One region of the Anaerosalibacter massiliensis genome, then DNA from elsewhere that is predicted to be linked to it. Evidence: riboswitches for the same ligand, from Rfam matches in the RefSeq annotation. Region 1 holds a riboswitch; the other holds the start of a gene.
What was found. Region 1 has a riboswitch for thiamine pyrophosphate ahead of NSA23_RS08370 (TatD family hydrolase). Riboswitches for the same ligand answer to the same signal wherever they lie in the genome.
Positions count from the first base shown of each region.

Region 2: linked by a shared signal. The riboswitch ahead of thiD (bifunctional hydroxymethylpyrimidine kinase/phosphomethylpyrimidine kinase) and the one ahead of NSA23_RS08370 (TatD family hydrolase) in region 1 are both predicted to bind thiamine pyrophosphate.

Region 1 covers NZ_JANJZL010000004.1:240,689-248,636, reverse strand. The annotation lists gene NSA23_RS08400 (diaminopimelate dehydrogenase) at 1-221, shown strand, start outside; tRNA gene NSA23_RS08395 (tRNA-Val) at 266-342, shown strand; gene proB (glutamate 5-kinase) at 354-1,139, opposite strand; gene NSA23_RS08385 (glutamate-5-semialdehyde dehydrogenase) at 1,151-2,392, opposite strand; gene NSA23_RS08380 (phosphatidylglycerophosphatase A family protein) at 2,522-3,013, opposite strand; gene NSA23_RS08375 (hypothetical protein) at 3,206-3,370, opposite strand; TPP riboswitch at 3,755-3,857, shown strand; gene NSA23_RS08370 (TatD family hydrolase) at 3,909-4,643, shown strand; gene NSA23_RS08365 (thiamine-binding protein) at 4,666-4,953, shown strand; gene NSA23_RS08360 (ABC transporter permease) at 4,928-5,695, shown strand; gene NSA23_RS08355 (ABC transporter substrate-binding protein) at 5,700-6,704, shown strand; gene NSA23_RS08350 (ABC transporter ATP-binding protein) at 6,676-7,425, shown strand; gene NSA23_RS08345 (HAD family hydrolase) at 7,483-7,948, opposite strand, start outside.
Region 2 covers NZ_JANJZL010000006.1:14,971-22,918, reverse strand. The annotation lists gene NSA23_RS09870 (homoserine O-succinyltransferase) at 1-304, shown strand, start outside; gene NSA23_RS09865 (homoserine dehydrogenase) at 315-1,556, shown strand; gene NSA23_RS09860 (aspartate kinase) at 1,573-2,775, shown strand; gene NSA23_RS09855 (hypothetical protein) at 2,809-3,396, shown strand; gene NSA23_RS09850 (TIGR01440 family protein) at 3,444-3,989, shown strand; TPP riboswitch at 4,184-4,297, shown strand; gene thiD (bifunctional hydroxymethylpyrimidine kinase/phosphomethylpyrimidine kinase) at 4,671-5,450, shown strand; gene NSA23_RS09840 (helix-turn-helix domain-containing protein) at 5,570-5,704, opposite strand; gene NSA23_RS09835 (NAD(P)/FAD-dependent oxidoreductase) at 5,786-7,732, shown strand.

The DNA.
Region 1 (7,948 bases):
TTTCTACTGATATAAATGAAAATAATCATAGACAAAAAATGGAGTTTAATTTATCTTTAGATAATAATCCAGAGTTCACTGCTTCTGTACTGGTTGCTTTTGCTCGTGGAGTTTATAGATTGGCTTTGGAAGGTAAAAAAGGTGCTTTTTCCATTTTTGATATTCCTCTTTCATATATCTCTCCAAAATCTGGTAAGGAATTAAGAAAAGAATTATTATAATTGAAAATACAATAATTTTATGATAAGATATATAAAAAGTAAGTGGGCGATTGGCTCAGCTGGTTAGAGTGCCACGTTGACATCGTGGAGATCATTGGTTCGAATCCGATATCGCCCACCATTATATATATTTCAAATAAAAACTGTCCCTTTTTCTTCTCCGCTTTCTAATTTTTCTATTATATTATCTTTTTTTCCGTTTGCCACTATCATATTTATATCAAATTTATTTACAAGTCTTGCTGCCTTTAACTTAGTCGATATACCTCCTGTTCCAAAAGAACTAGACCTACCTATTGATATGTTTTTTTCTAGTTCATCAATATTATCTACTAACTCAATCAACTTAGCATCTTTGTGTTCTACAGGACTTTTATCATATATTCCATTTATATCACTTAAAATTATAAGTAGATCTGCATTCCATAATACAGTTGTTTGGGCAGCTAACATATCATTATCTCCTATTTTTATTTCTTCTACACAAACTGTATCATTTTCATTGACTATGGGTATAACATTTTCATCTAATAATGTAAATAATGTATTTCTTATATTCAAAGTTCTTGAACTATCATTAAAATCTTCTCTTGTTAGAAGTATCTGAGCTACATGCACATTATATTTATTGAAAATTATTCTATAAGAATCCATAAGCTCTACTTGACCTATTGCACATAGAGCCTGTTTATAGTTTACATCTTCTTTTCTTGACCATCTACATAAAGTAGATACCCCTGCAATTCTAGCTCCTGAAGAAACAATTACTACCTGTTTACCTTTATCTATTAAAGATTTTACTTGACTAGCTAAACTATCCAAAAATTTTTTATTTATAACTCCATCCTTACTAGTTATTGTACTACTTCCGATTTTTATAACTATTTTCTTGCTATTCTTTATTATATCCTGTTCCATATCAAATCCCTCTACTTTCTTATTTGTCCATCTCCTATTACTAAATATTTATATGTTATTAATTGTTCTAACCCAACTGGTCCTCTTGCATGAGTTTTTTGTGTGCTTATGCCCATTTCAGCACCAAATCCAAATTCTCCTCCATCAGTAAAACGGGTTGAGGCATTTACATATACTGTTGAGGCATCTACTTTTCTTAAAAACATTTGAGCATTAGTAAAATTTTCCGTTATTATAGCCTCTGAATGTTTAGTACCATAATTTTGTATATGTTCTATAGCTTCATCAATATCTTTAACAACCTTTACAGCTATAATATAATCTAAAAACTCCTCTTTCCAATCAGATTCTTTTGCTTCTTTAACTTCTATTATTTCCCTAGTTTTTGTACATCCTCTTATTTCAACTATGCTTTGTATTTTTTCAAAAACCATAGGTAAAAATTTATCTGCTATAGCCTCATGAACCAATAATGTTTCACAAGCATTGCATACTCCTACTCGTTGAGTTTTCGCATTGTTTACAATATTTAATGCCTTTTTTAAATTCGCATTTTTATCTACAAATACATGGCAATTTCCAATACCTGTTTCTAATATTGGCACTGAAGAATTTTTTACTACAAAATCTATTAACCCTTTTCCTCCTCTAGGAATGATTAAATCAATATATTCATTGGCCTTAAGCATATCGTAAACATGTTGCCTATCACTTTCTTCTATAAATTGTATTACTTCTTCTGAAATATTACTTGATTTTAGTCCTTCCTTTATTGCTTTTACAATGGCTTTGTTTGAATGAATAGCACTGGAACTTCCCCTTAGCATTATACAATTACCACTTTTAAGAGCCAAACTAAAAGCATCTACTGTCACATTAGGTCTTGATTCATATACTATACCTATAACTCCTAATGGTACAGTCATTTTAGATATAGTAAGCCCATTTTCTAAAGTCCATACCTTATCACTTTTCCATATAGGATCTGGTAGTTTAATCACTGTATTGATTCCTTCTATTATGCCATCTAATCTCTCATTATCTAATCTTAATCTGTCTATTAATCCAGATTTCATATTATTTTTTTTTTCTAATTCTATATCTTTAGCATTGTTTTCTAATATATCTTCTCTGTGATTTTCTAAACTTTCACTAACTTTTTTAAGAGCTATATTCTTATCTTCTGTAGAAGCCGTAGAAAATTCTTCTTCTGCTTTTTTCAATAAGATTCCTTTATTTAATACATAATTCATGCTTTTTCCCTCCTTTAACTCAATTTTCGATTATTTCTAATATTATATCAAATTTTTTTTGAATAGCAAGAACACATTTTTAAAAAATAATAAACTCAAATTATTATATAATAATTTGAGTTTATTTAACTATTCTTTAGCAGAATGGGCAATTCTACTAGCCGCTGCAGCTGCAATTGCAGCTACTAAATCATCTAAAAATGTATTTACTTCTTTTCCTTTAGATTCATCTAATTCTTTTATTATTCCTATTTTCTCCTTATCTAAATATCCATAGTTTGTTAAACCTATAGTTCCATAGACGTTTACAATAGATAGTGGAATAATTTCATCAATACCGTATAACCCTTCATCTGATTCAACTATACTTTGAAGTGGTTCAGGCAAAAGCTTTTTTTCAGCCAACTCATCTAAGGCTACCCCTGTTAAAATGGCATGGATTATTTCTCTTTTCTTTAGTACAGCCTCAACATTCTTTAGACAAGTTTCTAAAGTTAAATCTGGATAAAATCCTTCCTGAAGATGTAATACTATTTTTCCAATGTCTTCTAATTTCACACCTCTTTTTTCAAGCATCTCTATTGTCATTTCATTTAATTCATCCATATTATATTTTCCCATAACATACCTTCCTTCTTAAATACTAATAAAAATTTATATCCTTTAAAAACATATAATATATATAATTATATGTACCCAATAATATAAATAAACCATTAAAAAAATAGCCCCTTATTAAATCAAGGGCTATGCAATACTATTTTTCCTTCACCACAATATTGTCTTTATAACTGACACAATCACTAAATCCTCCTACATATGGTTTTGGTTCCAAGCCTGCTTCTTCCATAAATAGTTTACTGTTCCTGTTATACTTGAACTACAATGTACAGTTATATCCTTATACTTTTCTAATGGTGCATAATACTTCTTAATTTCTTTTAAAGACATTATCTTTCCATCTATTACTAAATTCATCTAAAGAAAATTTATTGCAGTAAGAATATGTCCAACTATATTTTCAAAAGGTTCAATTTTTCCAGCATATCTATCCTTAGATCTAGAATCAATTATAGCAATACTATCAGAATTAATTGCTATTTTTACATCATCTATATATGATACTATTTAACCATTTCTATCTAATAGTAAAGTATTAGATTTTTTATTCTCTATTATTTCAAAAGTTACCTCTAGACTATTATCAAGCTAAGTTTTAATGCCTCCTTGATTTTTCGTTTTTTCTATATTTCATACTATACCATAATTATTAAAAAATTTCTAAGCTAGAGTAAATATGTAACAAACTTTCTTTTATTCTTTATTAGTGTTACAATGGTATTTAGTTCTACAATTTAATATGAAAAGTGCTAGGGGTGCCTTATGGCTGAGAAAAGTTTTTATAACTTTACCCTTTGAACCTGATTCGGATAAACCCGACGTAGGAAAGCTAATCTAATTTTTAAAACCCTAAGCACTGTTATATATAACAGTGCTTTTTATATTGGAGGAAATTATGTATATTGATGCTCATAATCATTTAGATTTATATGGAGATAAGCTACATAAAACTATAAATATAATAAATAAAAAGAAAATAAAAACTCTTGCCTGTTCTATGGATGAAAAAAGTTATTTATTAGTTAAAAATTTGAGCAAAGAGAATTCCCTTATAGTTCCATGTTTTGGGATTCATCCTTGGAATGCTCATAAAAATTCTAATTATCTAGAGAGATTCGATACATATATAAAAGAAACTCCTATAATTGGAGAAATAGGTCTAGATTTTCATTGGGTTTTAGAAGATTATAAATATCCACATCAAATAAAAGTATTAGAGTATTTCTTTAAAAAAGCTAATGAATATAATAAAATTACTAATTTACACACTAAAGGTGCTGAATACGAAATACTAAAGCTCATTAAACAATATAACTTGAGAACTCCAATTATACATTGGTATAGTGGTCCTTTTGATATATTAAAAAAACTTTTAGATTACGGATGTTATTTTACTATAAGTGTAGATATTGGCTATTCTAAAATTACTGAAGAAATGGTGAAATATATTCCTATAGAAAGAATTTTAACAGAAACAGACGGACCTACTGCATTAAAATGGATAAATGGTAAATATGGGTATCCAGATTATATTATAAACATTGTAGAAAAAATCTCTACTCTTAAGAAGATTACTGGGGAAGAAGCAAAAGAAAAAATTTACAATAATTTTAAGCTTTTATTTAAATAAAAATGAAGGTAGGTGATTATCAATGAATAGTGCAAATGTAAGTATTCAAGTATTGCCAAATGTTCCAGAAGAAAAATTGTATCCTGTGGTAGATAAAGTTATAGAATATATAGATTCTACAGGAGTTAAATATGAAGTTGGACCTATGGAAACTACAATGGAAGGAGATTTGAATTTATTATTGGATATAGTTAAAAAATCACAGGAAATATGTATAAAAGAAGGTGCTGCAAGAGTTTGTTCTGTAATAAAAATTGATTATAAAGCTGAAGGAGTAACAATGGATGAAAAAATCTATAAATATAGATAAATTATACCCTATCCTAAGTATTGTAACTATAACTTTTATATGGCAAATAATAGTAGACTTAAATAATATACCTAAATATATATTACCATCTCCTGCAGATATATTTCTTGCTTTAAAGAGTGATTTTAATTTAATAATAACTCATACGAAAATCACTCTTTATGAATCTTTTGTAGGATTTTGTTTTTCAATAATATTAGCATTCATATTAGCTATAATGATGGATAGTTTTAAAATAATTAAAAAGCTTTTCTATCCCTTACTGGTTATATCTCAAACTATACCTACTATTGCCATAGCTCCCATCTTCATAATATGGTTTGGATTTGGAACCTTACCTAAGATAATCATGGTCATTATGACTTGTTTCTTCCCCATAGTAATAAGTTTAGTAGATGGCCTTGAAAAAATAGACAATGATTATCTTAGACTATTTAAAACTATGAATGCCTCAAAATTACAAACTTTCTATCATTTAAAACTACCCTATGCTATGGTTCACTTATTATCAGGAATAAAAATTGCAGCTACTTATATGATTATGTCTGCAGTAGTTAGTGAATGGTTAGGAGGAGAAAAAGGTATAGGGGTATATATGGTAAGAGCTAAAAATGCCTATGCTTTAGACAAAGTATTTGCTTCTATTTTAGTAATAATTATTGCAAGCATTTTAACTATATATACAATTGATTTCATTGGAAATAAATTAATACGTTGGAAATCAGAAGAGAAAGGAGTTTAACATTATGAAAAAAACAAAAATAATAGCATTAATAATTATTGCTATTATGATGATAGCAGTCTTTTCAGGTTGTTCTTCACAAGATAACGAAAATAAAAATGATGCAGAATTAGAAAAAACAAAAGTTATACTTGATTGGACCCCAAATACAAATCATACTGGTCTTTATGTTGCGTTAGAAAAGGGATATTATAAAGATGAAGGTTTAGATGTTGAAATAATTCAACCATCAGAGGGTTCTTCTACAACTTTAATTGCTACAGAAAATGGAGATTTTGGTGTAAGTTATCAAGAGGATGTTACCTATGCATTGACTAGTAAAGATCCTCTTCCTGTTAAAGCTATTGCTACAATAATACAAAATAATACATCAGGCTTTGCTTCTCCAAAAAGTAAAAATATAAAAACTATAAGGGACTTTGAAGGTAAAGTTTATGGAGGATGGGGTTCTCCATCTGAAGAAGCTATATTGAAAGCAATTATGAGTAAAAATAATGCTGATTATAATAAACTTAAGAATATAAATATAGGTAGTGATGATTTCTTTGCTGCTACTGAAAAGAATATAGATATTGCATGGATATTTGAAGGATGGACAAGCGTTGAAGCTAAATTAAAAGGTATTGAATTAAACTATATACCAGTTAAAGATTTGCATCCTGATTTAAACTACTATACTCCAATTTTAATTACTAATAATGAAATAGTTGATAAAAACCCAGAAAAAGTTAAAAAGTTCTTAAAAGCAACAGAAAAGGGATATAAATTCGCTGTAGAAAATCCAGAAGAAAGCGCTAAAATTTTAATAAAATATGCACCTGAACTAGATAAAGAACTTGTAGTTGAAAGCCAAAAGTTCTTAGCAAGAGAATATATATCTGATGCTCCAAAGTGGGGAACAATGAAATCGGAAATATGGAGTAAATATGCTAAATTCTTAAAGGAAAATGGATTGATAGAAAGGGAGTTAAAAGTTGAAGATGCCTTTACCAACGATTTCTTACCATAAAAAAGAAGGTGCTTCCCTAATTACATTAAAAAACATAGAAAAAAATTTTAATAACATAAAGGTGTTAAAAAATATATCTATAAATATAGAGAAAGGGGAATTTGTTTCTCTTATAGGTCCTAGCGGTTGTGGAAAAAGTACAATATTTAATATAATATCAGGACTAATACCTCAGGATAGTGGAGAAATTTATGTCAATGGAACTATAGGATATATGCAACAGAAAGACTTACTTTTGCCTTGGAAAACTATAATGGATAATGTAGCCCTTCCATTAACAATAAAAGGTGTTGATAAAAAAACGCGTGAAAATAAAGTAAAAAAATACCTCCCTATAGTAGGACTTGAAGGATATGAAAAAAATTATCCCTCTCAATTATCTGGAGGAATGAGACAAAGAGCAAGTTTTTTAAGAACCCTTATGGCTTCAGAAGATATAATGCTTTTAGATGAAGCCTTTGCATCCTTAGATTCCATCACTAAATCTAAAATGCAAATGTGGCTTCTTGATATGAAAAACAGGTTAAATAATACAATTCTCCTAATAACCCATGATATAGATGAAGCATTATTGTTATCCGATAGAATTTATGTATTGTCCTCAAAACCTGCAACTATAAAAAAAGAAATAATTTTAGATTTTAATACAGCTAATAAAAGAGAAAGAATCTTATCTTCAAAAACCTTGAAATTAAAAGAAGAAATACTTAAAGTACTATAATACATTTAAAACGGTTCTTTATATGTCATAGGACAAAAAGAACCGTTTTAAATTATATTATAATTCCTCAAAGGATTCTATATAAATATCACTTATTCTCTTTATTTCTTCTCTATCCTCCCTTGCAGACTCATCTTCTATTCCCACTACATAAAAACCAGCTTTTTTAGCAGCTTCAACGCAGTAAAGAGCATCTTCAAACACTACTATATCATTTGGCAAATACCCTAACATTTCTGCTGCTTTTATATATATTCGTGGATCATTTTTAGATATATCTACTTCACCACTAGTCAATATAAATTCAAAGAAATTTAATATTTTAAGTCTAGTAAGCACAGCCTTAGATAATTCAATGTCAGTTGCAGTAACAATACACATCTTAATATTTTTTAATTTTAATTTTTTAAGGTATTCTAACACATATTTTTTAAGTTCTATTTCATATTTATATTCATCTTCTACTAAACTATTAAATTCAGATATCACTTCATCTACAGAAAGATTTAAATGAAACTTATCA
Region 2 (7,948 bases), on a different contig from region 1:
ATTAGTGAGAGAAGAAGATATAAGAAAAGAGAAAGGTCTCGAAATATTATCAACTTCAGATGAAACAGGAATATTTTTAGTATCTGATAAAGGTTGTAATAAAATTTTTTTAACTGGTCATCTTGAATATGAATCTGAAACATTGAAAAAAGAATATGAAAGAGATACTAAATTAGGAAAACCAATAAAAATGCCTAAATATTATTCTTACAAGGATGATTTAAATACTAAATTAAAATCAAGATGGAGAGCTCATGCTACTCTATTTTATACAAATTGGATACATGAATATTTAATAAGGTAGGTGTATATAAATGATAAATATTGGACTTATGGGACTTGGTACAGTTGGTTCAGGAGTATATGAAATAATTAATAATAGGAGAAGATTTTTTGAAGATGAAATAGGGGAAAAAATAAAAATTAAAAAAGTACTAGTTAAAAATAAAAATAAAAATAGAAATATTGATATTGATGATAAATTACTAACTTTAAATCCTAAAGATATATTAGACGATCCAGAAGTTGATATAGTAATAGATGTTTTGAGTGAAAAAGAAATTGCTTATGATTATTTAAAATATGCTTTAGAAAACAAGAAACATGTTGTTACAGCCAATAAAGCAGTTGTATCTTCCAAAATGGAGGAATTATTATATTTGTCAAAGGAAAATAATAAGGCATTTCTTTTTGAAGCTAGTGTAGGTGGAGGAATACCTATAATAAATTCTTTAAAACAAGGAATAAAAGCTGATGATATATTCCAAATTCAAGGAATATTAAATGGCACAACAAATTACATACTTACAAAAATGTACGAAAAAGGTATTTGTTTTAAAGATGCATTAAAAGATGCACAAGATAAAGGATATGCTGAAGCAGATCCTACAGATGATATTAAAGGATATGATACTGGAAGAAAACTAGCTATATTATCCACTATCGCTTACAATCAACCAGTAGATTCAAAGTTTATTAATTGTCGTGGAATTGATGAAATAAGTATTGAAGATATAAATGAGTTTAGAAAATTGAAACTTGTTCCCAAACTCATTGGTAGTTCGCAAAGATCTGATAATCATATTTATGCAAGTGTGGAGCCACTATTAGTAAAGGATGAATCTTTCTTTTCTAATGTTAAAGATGCTTTCAATATCATTTCCTTAAGAGGCTATAATACTGGAGAATTACGTTTTTATGGTCAAGGAGCTGGGAAAAATCCTACAGCCAATTCTGTAGTGCTAGATGTATTGGATATAGTTAAGGGAACTTACACAAATGGAAAAGTTTATGAAAATAGAAAAATAAGTGGAGATAAATATTTAACATTTGACGGAGAGTATTATCTTAGACTTAGTTCAAAAGATGGAAAAGATAATAATTATCTATTAAATATACTTAATATGTATAATTCTAAGCATAAAGTGATAAATGATAAAGAAAGTTTAATTGTAATACTTCCTTGGACTTCGGAAAATTTGATTAATAAAATGATAAATGAAATTAAATTAAATGTAGAAGATATAAGGTATTTTTATTCTGGAATATATGGTTAGAAGGGATTGATAGCAAATGGATGTAGTTGTTCAAAAGTATGGAGGTTCCTCAGTAGAGAATATTGAAAAAATAAAATATATAGCTAAAAGAATAATTACTAAAAAACAAGAAAAAAAGAATTTAGTTGTAGTAGTATCAGCTATGGGAAATACCACAGACAAATTAGTATCCCTGTCTAAAAAGGTATCTAATATACCAGATAAAAGAGAATTAGATGTGCTATTGTCCACAGGAGAGCAGCAAACAGCGGCCTTGTTATCTATGATTTTAAAAGAATTAGGATGTGATTCTATTTCTTTAACGGGATATCAAGCCAAAATATATACAGAAGGTGAGCATACTAGATCTACTATAAAAGATATTGATAAAAGCAGTATTTTAAGATATTTAAAGCAGGGGAAAGTAGTTATAGTTCCAGGTTTTCAGGGAATTGATAATAAAGGAGATATAACAACCTTGGGCAGAGGAGGTTCGGATATTACTGCTGTAGCTCTAGCAGGAAGACTTAATTGTATATGTGAGATATATACTGATGTAGAAGGTGTATATTCTGTAGATCCAAGAATATTTTCTAATGGAAAGAAAATAGAATACATTGACTATAATGAAATGCTTTCTCTATCTTCTTCTGGCACAAAAGTATTAGATAAAAGAGCCATAAAATTAGCTAAACAATATAATGTACCAATTTATTTAGCTTCAAGTTTTACTGATAGTAAGGGTACTTTTATAGGGGAGGTTAGCAAGGTGGAAGAAAGCAAAATAACAGGATTATCAATAGATGAAAGTTGTATTATAATAAATATATTAAATATTAATAATAGTGAACATGAAATAATAAATTTTTTAAATACTTTAATCAGCATTGGAGTAGATATAAATACTATAAATGTTTTGAATATTCCAAATGAAGCTATAAACATATCGTTCATATGTTCAAAAGATGATTATGGTTCAATTGATAATATAGAAGAATTAGTTTACTCGGAAATTAATCCAATAAAAGTTGTTAAAGATGAAGATTCTATGAAAGTAACTCTAATTGGGACAGGAATTAATTTAGTGGCAGATTATCATACTAGAATATTTAAAACATTTTATGACAATAACATAAAAGTAAAGCAGGTGATTAATACTGAATTTAGTATATCCTATGTTATTAGTAAAGAGGATAAAAAGAAACTTATTTCAGATATAGTTAAAGAATTTAGTTTATGATATAATATAATAAAATGGCTGGGGGATAATGCTATGGATAATGAAGAAAAAATTTTGATGATACTAGGTGACATTCAAAAGCAATTTAATTCATTTGACAGCAGACTTTCAGACTTAGAAAAAAGCACTGAAGGGCAGTTTAAATCATTAGATAATAAATTTTCAGGCTTAGAAAAAAGCACTGAAGAGCATTTTAAATCATTAGATAATAAATTTTCAGGCTTAGAAAAAAGTACTGAAGAGCATTTTAAATCATTAGATAATAAATTTTCAGGCTTAGAAAAAAGTACTGAAGAGCAGTTTAAATCATTAGATAATAAATTTTCAGACTTAGAAAAAAGCACTGAAGAGCAGTTTAAATCATTAGACAATAAGTTTTCAGATTCAGAAAAGAATACTAAAGACCAGTTTAAGTTATTAGAAGAAAAGATGGATAATCGCTTTAAGTCAATAGAAGAACGTATAAAAAATGAACATGATATGACTAGAAAGGAATTAAAATCAGAAGTTCAATATGTTCATGATGAAGTTAAAGAAATGAGAGAAGACTTTAGATCTGTAGAACAAATAACTGCAAAGAATTGGCGTGACATAAATAATCTCAAATCTATTATATCATAAAACTTTATTATTCAATACTTTAACAATTTTTAAAGGAAGTGTTTTTTATGGATAAATTAGAAAATTTAAAAGAAGATTTTATTAGTGCAGTAGAAGAATTATTAGAGAAAGCTAATTTAAAAGAAGAAGACATTTTAGTTATAGGTGGTAGTACTAGTGAAATTATTGGTGAAACTATTGGTTCTGCCTCTGTACCAGATATTGGGGTAGAACTTATTAATAGTATAATGCCTATTATCAAAAGAGAAAACATATTTCTAGCTGTTCAATGTTGTGAACATTTAAATAGAGCTTTAATTATAGAAGAACGATGTGCTAAAAAATATGGATTAACACCTGTTACAGTAGTACCTCATCCTAAGGCAGGGGGATCATTAAGCTCTGCTTATTATAGAGCTTTAGACAATCCAGTAGTAGTTGAAGAAATACAGGCAGATGCAGGTCTTGATATAGGAGATACTTTTATTGGCATGCATTTAAAAAGAGTAGCTGTTCCAGTAAGATTGTCTATTAAAAATATTGGCTCAGCCCATTTGACTGCAGCTAGAGTAAGACCAAAACTTATTGGTGGAGAAAGGGCAAAGTATGAATAATACTCAAATATTAGTTTGAAATTGGATACGGGGATAGTATTTTGTTAATGTATATGATTATCAAAATACTATCCCTATATTTGTTATTGTCAATTTATACTATAAATTGACAATAACAAATATTTACAAATAAAAAGGTAACGCAAGATTATTGGATTTATTTCAACAATTTATGATATGATTAAAGTACAAGAGAATATAAAAATGGGGGCTTAGATAAACTTTGCTGAGAGGAGCTGTGGTATCAGTTCGACCATATAACCTGATTTGGATAATGCCAACGTAGGGATCATTTAAGAATTTATAATGAGACTTGCAATGGCAAGTCTTTTTTATATAAAAATAGAGGAATATTAGGGTTTAAAAACATCTTTGAAAATGTATAGAAGTAAAATTCAATTGTACATTACATTAAAGATTATATTAAATTTATCCAAACTGCTGAAGACCTTGGTTTAAGTAAAGAACAATCTGAATTTTTCAAAATACAACTAATAGACTTAGATTAAAACCTAAGGATATATAAGGTTTGAAGATACTCTCCATTGTATATTAGTAGCTAAAAAATGTGGTTTAAACATTGTTGCAGTAAAAAATGAATCAGACTTATCTGATTTGGAAGAAATAAGGGAAGTTGTAGATATATATTGATAATTTTAGTCAATTGGAGGTTGAGAAATTATGAAAAAATTATTAACTATAGCAGGTACAGATCCTAGTGGGGGAGCAGGTATACAGGCAGATTTGAAAACCTTTGCTGCTCATAAAACCTATGGAATGAGTGTTATTACTTCTGTAGTAGCACAAAACACCACCGGCGTAACAAATGTAGTAGATTTATCTCCAGAATTTATAGGGGAACAATTAGACGCAGTATTTACTGATATCTATCCTGATGCAATAAAAATTGGAATGATATCAAATGAAAATATAATAAGGGTAATAGTTGAAAAATTAAAAGAGTATGATGGAAAGAATATAGTAGTAGATCCAGTTATGGTATCAACTAGTGGAAACTCTTTAATGAAATCTACTGCAACTAAAACTTTAATTCAAGAATTATTGCCATTGGCGGATATTATCACACCAAATATGTTTGAAGCCAAACTATTAAGTAGCATAGAAGTAAATAATAGAAAGGATATGGAAAAGGCTGCTAGAATAATAGATAAATTAATAAAGGGAGCAGTACTAGTTAAAGGTGGCCATTTAGAAAATTGTGCTGATGATTTATTATATATGGATGGGAAATGCTATTGGCTAGCAGGAGAGAGAATAGTTAATCCAAATACTCATGGAACGGGTTGTACCTTATCTTCAGCTATAGCAGTAAATCTTGCTAAAGGTATGGATATATTAGAATCAGTAGAAGAAGCTAAAGAATATTTAACTGGAGCAATAAAAGCAGGTTTAGATTTAGGAAAGGGTAAAGGACCTTTAGATCATCTATATAGATTATAGATTCATATTGGCAATCCATAGGCCAATTTTTTACATTTAATATTTAGATAATAAATCTGAAAAGATTAGGCTCTATGGATTAGGTTTTTTGCCTTATGTAAGGGTTAAGAAGATTCTCGTTAATGTATATTGAGTATATATTCTAATATCTTTATTGACATATTGAGTCTAAATATCTCTTCGCTGTTGTCTAAAGCTATATTTCCTATTTCTCTTATTTTATTCAATCTATAATTCATAGTATTTCTATGTATGAATAATCTATTAATGGTAACATAATCCTATTTAATATAAAGTTATATATAACTTTATATTACTAATAAGGGGGTTTATCTATGGAGTATAAAAATCTTTTCGAGAAAGGTAGTATAGGGAAAGTGAATCTTAAAAACAGAATAGTAATGCCAGCAATGGGAACATCATTAGCTACATCAACGGGAGAAGCCTCAGATGAAATAATTAGATATTATGAAGAAAGAGCAGAAGGTGGCTGTGGTTTAATAATCACAGAAATCACTAGAATTGACAATGAAACAGGAGTTGGATTACCAAATCAATTATGTGCCATAGAGGCAAAACACATACCTAGATTAGAAAAATTGGCTAGAGCAGTCCATAGACATGGTACAAAGATATTTTTACAACTCCATCACCCAGGGAGACAGTCTTATAGCAGACTTATTGAAGGAAGACAAATTGTAGCACCAAGTCCTATAACATGTAAGACTGTAGGTGAAAAGCCAAGAGAAATGACTACTGAAGAAGTAGAAGGACTTGTAAAGAAATTTGTCATAGGAGCTAAGATAGCACAAACAGCAGGAATAGATGGTATTGAACTTCATGGTGCTCATGGATATTTAATAGGTCAATTTTTAAGCCCATTGACAAATAGGAGAACTGATAAATACGGTGGAAGCTTTAACAATAGGATGAGATTTGTAACAGAAATAATTTTAGGAATAAGACATATTTGTGGACCAAATTTCCCAATAAGTGTGAGAATAGATGGAGATGAATTTGTTGAAGGTGGAATAACTCACGAAGAAGCTATAAAGATGGCTAGATATTTAGAAAGTATAGGGATAGATGCTATAAATGTAAGCTCAGGTACTTATGAATCAGGTATAACAATTATTGAACCAATTTCTTATAAAGAAGGATGGAAGAAACATTTAGCTCAAGGAATAAAAGATAATGTAAAAATACCAGTAATTGCTTGTGATGCTATTAAAACTCCGGAATTTGCAGAAAAGCTTTTAGAAGAAGGAAATTGTGATTTTATAGCTCTAGGTAGGGCACAACTTGCAGATTCTAAGTGGGCAAAGAAGGCAAAGGAAGGAAGGGAAAAGGAAATAAGACCTTGTATAGCTTGTTTACATTGTATAGAACAATTGATGAATGGAAAAACAGTGGAATGTGCTGTAAATCCTAGACTGGGCTATGAGAATGAATATAGCGACTATAGGAAAAATGGCGAAGGAAGGACAATAGTAGTCATAGGTGGAGGACCAGCAGGAATGGAAGCTGCTAGAGTATTAGCTGAAAGAGAATTTAAGGTAGTACTATTTGAAAAGAAAAATAATCTTGGGGGGAGTGTGTATTTAGGAAGTAAACCACCTTGCAAAGAAAGATTACAAAATTTAATAGATAATATGGAATATCAAATGAGACAACTTGGAGTAGATATTAGGTTGGGTTCATCGCCTACTATAGAAGAAATAAAAGCTCTCAATCCATATTCAGTATTTATAGCAATAGGTGGAAAAAATATAGTACCAGAGTTACCAGGAATTCATGGAGAAAATGTAGTATTAGCAACTAATGTATTAGATAAGGAAATGGATGTGAAGAATAAGAAAATAGTAGTAGTAGGATCTGGAATGACAGGGTTAGAAACTGCAGAGTATTTAGCTGAAAAAGGCAATAAAGTAAAAGTAGTAGAAATGCTAAATGAAATAGGTCCTGGAGTCTATCGCTCAGTATTATATGATATAACTACTAGACTTGAAAAATACGGTGTAAAAATGATACCTTGTAGAAAATTAGTTGGGATAGATAATGGAAAAGTAAATGTACTAAATACTAATAATAATGAAAAAATAGCCATAGAAACAGATTATGTAGTACTTTCATTGGGAGTTACTAGTGTAGAAAATAATGAGTTTGTAAAAGATATACAAAATAATTTCAATAATGTAATGATTTTAGGAGATGCAACTAAACCAGGAAAAATTTCTAATGCAACACAAACAGGTTTTGATTTAGCCTATACCCTAGAATAAATAAGGTACGGAGAGTTAAAAATATATTAGACAGGAAAAATCCAGATATAAACTTTTTTAAAAATAATGGATAAGGCATCTATATACTCCCCTTAAGGTAGATAGATTAAAAAATAAAAATTTGATATCTTAAGGGGCTTTTTTATGTTAAAAAGAAGTAAGTATACTGCAGAAGAAAAATTTATAATATCAATGGAATATGAAAATAGCTATTTT